DNA from 2 places in the Peribacillus sp. 05N428 genome. Region 1 is predicted to be linked to the other one. Evidence: a T-box and tRNA genes for the amino acid it is inferred to sense, from the RefSeq annotation. Region 1 holds a T-box; the other holds one or more tRNA genes.
The links. A T-box is a leader RNA that pairs with one kind of tRNA and senses whether it is charged. The one in region 1 lies ahead of glyQ (glycine--tRNA ligase subunit alpha), so its partner is inferred to be a tRNA-Gly.
Positions count from the first base shown of each region.

Region 1 (4,203 bases):
ATGCCGGTCGTTTTGACCAACTTACATGGGGATATAAAAGAACTAACAGTACAGGAATTGCTTCCAGGAGCTTTTTCACCGGAGGATTTAAATGGATAAACTATTTGACGATACACAAGTAAAAGGTTACAAATCAGGTTTCATTTCAATAATTGGACGACCTAATGTAGGAAAAAGTACATTTCTGAATCGGGTCATCGGTCAAAAGATCGCCATTATGAGTGATAAACCGCAAACTACAAGAAATAAGGTCCAGGGTGTACTTACGCAAAACGATTCACAAATGATTTTCATCGATACACCCGGCATTCATAAACCAAAGCATAAGCTTGGCGACTTCATGATGAAAGTGGCAACGAATACATTGAAGGAAGTCGATTTGATTCTCTTCATGATCAATGCGACTGAAGGATACGGACGCGGGGACGAGTTCATCATCGAAAAACTTCAATCCGTAAAAACGCCTGTTTTCCTGGTCGTAAACAAAATCGATGCGATGCATCCAGATGATTTACTTCCGATCATTGAAAAATACCAACAGCTTTACCCTTTTGCGGCAGTCGTTCCGATTTCTGCGCTTGAAGGAAATAATGTGGATACTCTGCTTGAACAAATCAAAGAGCATCTGCCTGAAGGTCCCCAGTTCTATCCAGCTGACCAAGTGACCGACCATCCGGAACGTTTTATCATTTCCGAATTGGTCCGCGAGAAGGTACTGCACCTGACACGGGAAGAAATTCCACATTCAGTGGCTGTTGTCATCGATTCAATTAAAAAAATGGACAATAGCGACACCATCAATGTCATGGCGACTATCGTTGTCGAACGGGATTCACAAAAAGGCATTGTCATCGGAAAGCAAGGGAAAATGCTTAAAGAAGTCGGCAGCCGTGCCAGGGTGGATATCGAAAACCTATTGGGTTCTAAAGTTTTCTTGGAACTGTGGGTGAAGGTACAGAAGGATTGGCGTAACAAAGCAAGCCAGCTTCGCGATTACGGCTTCAATGAAAGCGAGTATTAATTAACAAAATTTACGCATCATGAAAGTTAGGAAAACGGTCAAGCTAATCATATGGTCGGATATTCATATTGCTAGTTAAAAATGAAAGGTGGGCTTTATATGTTGGATTTTACCTGGGAATTATTCACTGAAACAGGTAATGTGGACACCTATTTGCTGTTTAAGGAGATAGAAGTCGAGAGACAGGAAAGACACTTGGGATTGAATGATGAGCTAGCAGAAATTGATTTTCCTGTTTCATAGGTTAGCCTTGGCGAGCATGGGTGGTGTCTTGGTATGCTCCAAAAATGTGAGGGCATTGTCATAAGGCGAACTGCATATGGAGAAAATAACAAAATCATTACTATATATACCCGTGAGCTAGGGAAAATTGGCGTCATGGCGAGAGGGGCCAGTAAACCTAACAGCAGGCTTTCAGCCGTCACACAGCTTTTTTGCTCCGGGTATTTTCTTGTAACCACATCAACCGGACTCGGCAGTCTTCAGCAAGGCGAAATGGTCGATTCACTCCGTTTCATAAGGGAGGATCTTTTTGCCACCGCTTATGCTTCATATATTGTTGAATTGCTTGATAAAAGCGTCGAGGATAAGAAACCGAATCCATATTTGTATGAATTGCTTTCGCAAACTTTGCATTACATAAACGAGGAATATGACGCGGAGGTTTTGACATTCATTTTTGAAATGAAGATGCTGCCCGTCAATGGGATTAACCCAGTGCTGAATCAGTGTGCAGTATGTGGTGAAACGGAAGGGGAATTCTCCTTCTCGCTTCGGGAAGCGGGCTTTATCTGTCACCGCTGTCTGGGGAAAGACCCTTATCATTTTAAAATTTCACCTGCAGCCGTCAAATTGCTTCGGATTTTTTATTATTTAGATTTATCAAGGCTCGGAAACATTTCCGTCAAGCCTGAAACGAAAAAAGAACTGCGGAAGATCATCGATGCATATTATGAGGAATATTCCGGTCTGCTTTTGAAATCAAAAAAGTTCCTGAAACAGATTGATACGATGAAAGATATGTTTTAGGTTCTGACCTATTGACATTCCATGCTAGTTTGTATAAAATTCTAATCATCAAAATAAGAAGATTGCGTTGATGGAAAAGAGTATCTGTCATTCTCCATAAAAAGCGAACCCGGGACGGTGGAAGCCGGGATATGGATTTACAGGGAAGGGCGTTTCCGGAGCATGTTGCTTTGAAAAGAGGCCGTTTTGTAAACGGCAATTAGGGTGGAACCGCGGGTATACTCTCGTCCCTATGCATTTCGCATAGGGACGGGAGTTTTTTGTTTGCCAAAATGTAATGGGTTTCCGACCTTTAATCTTAAAAAGCCGTTTAAATAACCTGGAGGTGTACGATGAATATTCAAAATATGATTTTAACGTTACAAAAGCATTGGTCTGAACAAGGCTGCATATTGATGAATGCTTATGATGTCGAGAAAGGGGCAGGAACGATGAGCCCATACACGTTCCTGAGAGCCATTGGACCGGAGCCTTGGAGCGTGGCTTACGTAGAGCCTTCCCGCCGTCCTGCTGACGGTCGTTATGGTGAGAACCCTAATCGACTGTATCAGCATCATCAGTTCCAAGTGATCATGAAGCCGTCGCCTGACAATATCCAAGAGTTGTATTTAGATTCATTACGTGCTTTAGGGATAAATCCGCTCGAGCATGATATTCGCTTTGTGGAGGACAATTGGGAAAATCCATCCCTAGGGTGTGCCGGACTCGGTTGGGAAGTGTGGCTTGATGGAATGGAAATCACGCAATTTACATATTTCCAACAAGTGGGCGGCCTTGAGTGTAAACCGGTCTCCGTGGAAATTACATACGGGATCGAACGTCTCGCCTCTTACATTCAAGATAAGGAAAACGTATTTGACCTAGAATGGACAGATGGATTCACTGTTCGCGATATATTTGGTCAGCCAGAATACGAACATTCGAAATATACGTTCGAAACCTCCGACCTTGACATGCTTTTTCAGCTTTTCACGATGTATGAAAAGGAAGCGCATCGACAAATGGAAGAAGGACTTGTACATCCTGCATATGATTATGTTTTGAAATGTTCCCATACATTTAACCTTTTGGATGCCAAAGGTGCCATCTCGGTGACGGAAAGAACGGGTTATATTGCCCGGTGCCGTAACTTAGCGCGTAAGGTTGCCAAAACCTTCTATGAAGAGCGGGAAAAATTAGGCTTCCCGATCCTGAAAGTGAAAGGGGAGAATACAAATGAGCAAGCGTGATTTGTTATTGGAGATTGGATTGGAAGAGCTGCCTGCCCGTTTTGTGACAGCATCAATGAAACAGTTGTCAGATAAAGTGCAGCAATGGCTAACGGAAAAAGCGATAGAATTCGGGACGGTTGAAGCTTTTTCCACACCAAGACGTTTGGCCGTATTGGTGAAGGACGTGGAAGAATCCCAAAAGGATATCGAAGAAGAGGCAAAAGGTCCGGCCAAAAAAATCGCGTTGGACAGCGAAGGCAACTGGTCTAAAGCAGCATTGGGATTCGTCAGGGGTCAAGGCATGACTTCAGAGGACATTTATTTTAAAGAACTCAAGGGTGTGGAATATGTCCATGTGAATAAATTCATAAAAGGACAGCAGACCGTTCAGCTTTTATCTGAGCTTGCTGAAATCATCAGCGGCATGACGTTCCCGAAAAATATGCGCTGGGCCAATCAGGAGCTCCGCTTCGTCCGTCCGATTAAATGGCTGATTGCCTTATTTGGCAATGAAATAGTGCCATTCAGCATTGCTGATGTGGAAACGGGCCGTGAAACAAAAGGACATCGTTTCTTAGGCAATAGCGCCATCATCGAGCAGCCGCAACGGTACGAAGATACGCTGAAAGAACAATTTGTAATGGCGGATCCAGATAAACGCCGGCAAGTTATATTGGATCAGATTAAAGAGCTTGAGCAGGAGAAAGGCTGGATCATCCCTGTCGATGAAGATCTGCTTGAAGAGGTAAATAATTTGGTAGAGTATCCAACGGTGTTATTTGGACATTTTGAAGAAGAATTCCTTGAGCTTCCTGCTGAGGTACTAATCACATCAATGAAGGAACACCAACGTTATTTCCCAGTTAAAGATCAGGAAGGGAACCTGCTTGCTTACTTTGTAACCGTGCGCAACGGCGATGACCGCCATTTGGATAAGGTTTC
Region 1 is NZ_JBFTMS010000004.1:176,483-180,685, forward strand. Features, by position in the region: gene AC1DIV_RS05850 (cytidine deaminase) at 1-99, shown strand, start outside; gene era (GTPase Era) at 92-1,021, shown strand; gene AC1DIV_RS05860 (YqzL family protein) at 1,121-1,264, shown strand; gene recO (DNA repair protein RecO) at 1,298-2,050, shown strand; T-box leader at 2,109-2,285, shown strand; gene glyQ (glycine--tRNA ligase subunit alpha) at 2,383-3,279, shown strand; gene glyS (glycine--tRNA ligase subunit beta) at 3,266-4,203, shown strand, end outside.

Region 2 (4,203 bases), on a different contig from region 1:
AGGTATGCCTTCGAAAGGGGATTTTAACTTTGTTGAAAGTGAAGTTCCCACACCGAAGGATAATGAGATTTTAGTACGTACACTATATTTATCTGTCGATCCATACATGCGTGGCAGAATGCAAGATACCAAATCATATATTGCTCCATTTGAATTGAATAAGGTCATCACGGGCGGCGTTGTTGCCGAAGTTGTTGAGTCCAAATCGAATTCCTTCAAACAAGGGGATGTCGTTGTTGGGAATATCGACTGGGCAGAATACACAGTTGTCACTGAAAAGGAAATCCGTGTGATTGATCCCAAGGTGGCTCCGGTCACAACTCATTTAGGGATTCTTGGAATGACCGGTTTAACTGCTTACTTTGGTTTGCTTGATATTGGTAAACCTCAAGAAGGTGAAACGGTAGTCGTTTCAGGAGCGGCTGGAGCAGTCGGTTCAGTAGTCGGACAAATTGCTAAGATTAAAGGTGCGAAGGTTGTTGGCATCGCTGGTTCAGATGAAAAACTTGAGTATTTAACGAAAGAGCTAGGATTTGATGGAGCCGTAAATTATAAAAGTGATAGTTTTGCAACAGATTTAGCCAATGCTGTTCCTGATGGAGTCGATGTTTATTTCGATAATGTGGGCGGCGAGGTGTCCGATGCTGTTTTTACACTTTTGAATGCGAATGCCCGAATTCCATTATGCGGGGCGATTTCCTCATATAACGCGGAAGGAAAAGATCTAGGACCGCGTCTGCAATCGGCAATGATCAAAACCAGTGCACTAATGAAAGGTTTCACAGTTGGAAATTATGCCGCTAGATTCCAGGAGGGTGCTACGGAATTAGGTAAGTGGCTTCAAGAAGGAAAGCTGAAGTATGAAGAAACGATTATTGAAGGGTTCGAAAACACACCGGATGCATTTTTAGGTTTGTTTAAAGGAACGAACCTCGGAAAACAGCTTGTAAAAGTTGCGGAACCCGAATTCGCTCAACTATAAGTTTTATGGAAATAAAGCTGAGGAAGGCCCTTCGTTGTGATTTTTAAGCAGCTTATAACAAAAGCGGCCTTTTTTCGTATTCAATCGGGAAAAGGCCGTTTTCCTTTCAAGTTAAAATATGATCCTTCTTACCCTTAGTGGTATCTTTTGATCCATATGAAGGATATTGCTTTGTGCTTGGACATATATACCCTTTGAAGGATGCTCAAAAATCCGCCAGGAAATTTTGGACCTGCAAGGAGCGCTTCAGTTTTGCGGAGAAGCAACTGGCTAATCAATCCAGGAAGGGAGCTCATATTTGACTCCCTTCCTTTTAATGTCGCCCCTGTTAATAGGAGGAAATTGGCAGAATGTTAGAAAAGTCTGTAAAAATGCTGGTTTTCATTATAAAATGTACTTATAAACAGAAAGGTGATGAACCATGTCAAACGTTGCTAAATTTCGTGATTTTTTAACTAGTGAGAAAATCTATATGAATGAGTTGAATGAAGATGGCACCACCTTTTTTAGAGCCGAGCAAAAGTTAAAGGACGGGTGGAAGGTCCTTTTAGTATTTGCTTTCAATCAAGATGAAAATGTGGCGGACTTATTTTGCTTTAATGTCGCCGAGTTGAAGAATCCTGAAAAGAAACAGGATGTACATACACTATTGAATGAATATAATGCTAATTTCAGGTATTCCAAACTGTATGAAGAAAATGGGACCATTTCCATTCGTTATTCATACTCCATTGAGGGGGATATCGTACCTGATCTGGCGTTCAGGAAGTTAATCATGCTGCTTGAAACGGCACAGCAGGTTTATCCGCGGTTAATGGAAGTCATTTGGTCTTAAATCACCATATAGGATGAAAAAGTTCTCTTCAATCAGGGGACTTTTTAACATTTTTACTAGAGTGAATGAATATATTAATTTTACAATACGCTAATTATTATTTTTTTTTTAAAAGAACTATTGCATTTTTTTATATTAGACTATATAATTAATTTTGTTGATTGGTAATTCGACAAACTTCTACAAGAATATGCGGGTGTAGTTTAGTGGTAAAACCTCAGCCTTCCAAGCTGATGATGAGGGTTCGATTCCCTTCACCCGCTCCAATACATACTCATAACGTAGGGTTTCGTTACCTGGAGAACGAAGCTTTGCGTTTAAATATTATTACAAGAATTCTACTGTTTACAGTGGGATTTTTTTTGCATTTCATCGAAGCGGTAATACAGTATGTCATACCCGAAAAATGGACTTTAATTTTTGATTATCCTTCATCCGGGAGTGTGGGGATTTCGATGCACCACAAACTTAGTCAATTTGATTAACTACGTTAGTAGAATCAGTTTGACTAAGTTTGTGCTTTTTTTGTTAATGGGGAAGAGAAAGGCGTGCCAGGCTTATGTAGCATCGATGATTATCAATCGAAAGGCAGAAAGTAACCATTGTAAACCGGCTAGCCGAGACCCCGGAGACGTTTACGTCAAGGAGGCTTGGCGGACAGTCGGCGGAAAGGGAGCGGATTTCTGGAATCGACTGAAATGTAATTTAAGAAAAAACCGTAGGGTGGGCACACCCTAACAAAGTTTAAGACGAGGTGATCCTTGAGGTTTTTTACATTAATCCTTAAAAGATGGAAGAAATTTGCGACACTCCAGCCGAATAACTGGCTAGTCGAGACCCCAGAGGCGCTTGCGCCGAGGAGGCTTGGCAGACAGTCGGCGGAAAGGGAGAGGATTTCTGGAATCGACTGGAATGTAAATTAAGAATAGTCCGTAGGCTAGATTCATCCCAAATCAAGTTTAAGACTTTGTGATCCTTTATGCTCTTAAATTCCAGTGATCTTTATTGCCTTTTTGGTAGGGATCGATTCGGTTGAATAAAAGGATACTAGCGGACTGGTTTTATTAATTGGAAAAATCATAAAAAACCCCTTCCGATTGTGGAAAGGGTTTAATTTCGTTCAATTTTTAATTATCCTTCTACAATCGAGTAAGTCCCTTCACCACCATGGATTTCAAGGAACATGTCCATCAGGGATTTCGTCAGCTGATCTGCTTCCGTGATTGGAGTATTGGGTTGTAAATAAATGATTTGGATAGCTTTTTTCGTTTCTTCGGTGACTTTCGTGCGTTCTGAATCAACGTAAGGACTTCCGAATGCGCCAGCATGATCGGCTGAGGTAATCATATTTTCCATGGAATTCAAGCGGCCGTTCAAACCGTCATACCCATCTGAACCCTCGCCAATCTTAATCGAGATGTCTCCTGTTAATTTTTCAGCATCATAAATGCCGATCGGAACTTCATATAACAGTGAGAAGAAGTTATTCAAATCGATGGCGGAATGGATGGGTGTCAAGTAATTCTGTTTTTTTACGCGGCGGTAAAGGGCTTCCACGGAGGGACGATACCGTGACGGGTTCGTTCCTGTAGCCTTGAAAATTTCCCGCCACACTTTAATGCCGGAAAAGTCGGTCAATTCCTTTTCTTCAAGGTCGAAGAAAAGAGCTTCCTGAAATAGTTGAAGTCTTCCTTTCACCATTTGCGGGGAGGGACCTACTTCGATGTTTTCATATGTAATGACCCCGACTTTGAATTCAGGGATTTTACTGCTAAGATTAGCTGATACGGTAATTTCCAACCGTTTCACCTCCAAAAATGATTGCAATTAGTTTATCATAGATAGCAATGGTTTGAAATGGATTCAAGCTTCAATGGGAATACTGAATGAACGTAGGTGATTAATATGGATATGAACTCATTCAAGCAAGAAGTGATTTTATATAGTAAGGAAATCGGCATCGATAAAATTGGCTTTACTTCGGCTACGGCTTTCACCGAACTGAAAGGTCGGCTGATACGTCAACAGGAACTGGATTACCAGTCAGGGTTTGAAGAAGCCGATATAGAAAAAAGGGTGAGGCCTGAATTGATATTCGATAAACCGCAATCCATCATTTCGATTGCACTTGCTTATCCTTCGAAATTGAAGGATGCTCCGCAAAGTACAAAAAGTGAACGCCGCGGGATCTTTTGCCGGGCGTCTTGGGGAACGGATTATCATACCGTTCTCCGTAATAAATTGCAGTTACTTGAGAATTTCATTAAAGATAAAGTGCCAGGGGCAATGATGAAGTCCATGGTTGATACGGGTGAGTTATCCGATAGGGCAGTGGCTGAGCGTGCAGGTATTGGCTGGAGTGCAAAAAACAGTATGATCATCACAC
Region 2 is NZ_JBFTMS010000008.1:82,845-87,047, reverse strand. Features, by position in the region: gene AC1DIV_RS10365 (NADP-dependent oxidoreductase) at 1-982, shown strand, start outside; gene AC1DIV_RS10360 (YbjN domain-containing protein) at 1,404-1,817, shown strand; tRNA gene AC1DIV_RS10355 (tRNA-Gly) at 2,010-2,083, shown strand; gene AC1DIV_RS10350 (B3/B4 domain-containing protein) at 2,949-3,617, opposite strand; gene queG (tRNA epoxyqueuosine(34) reductase QueG) at 3,723-4,203, shown strand, end outside.
Region 2: it encodes a tRNA-Gly, which carries the amino acid that the T-box ahead of glyQ (glycine--tRNA ligase subunit alpha) is inferred to sense. The anticodon was not compared.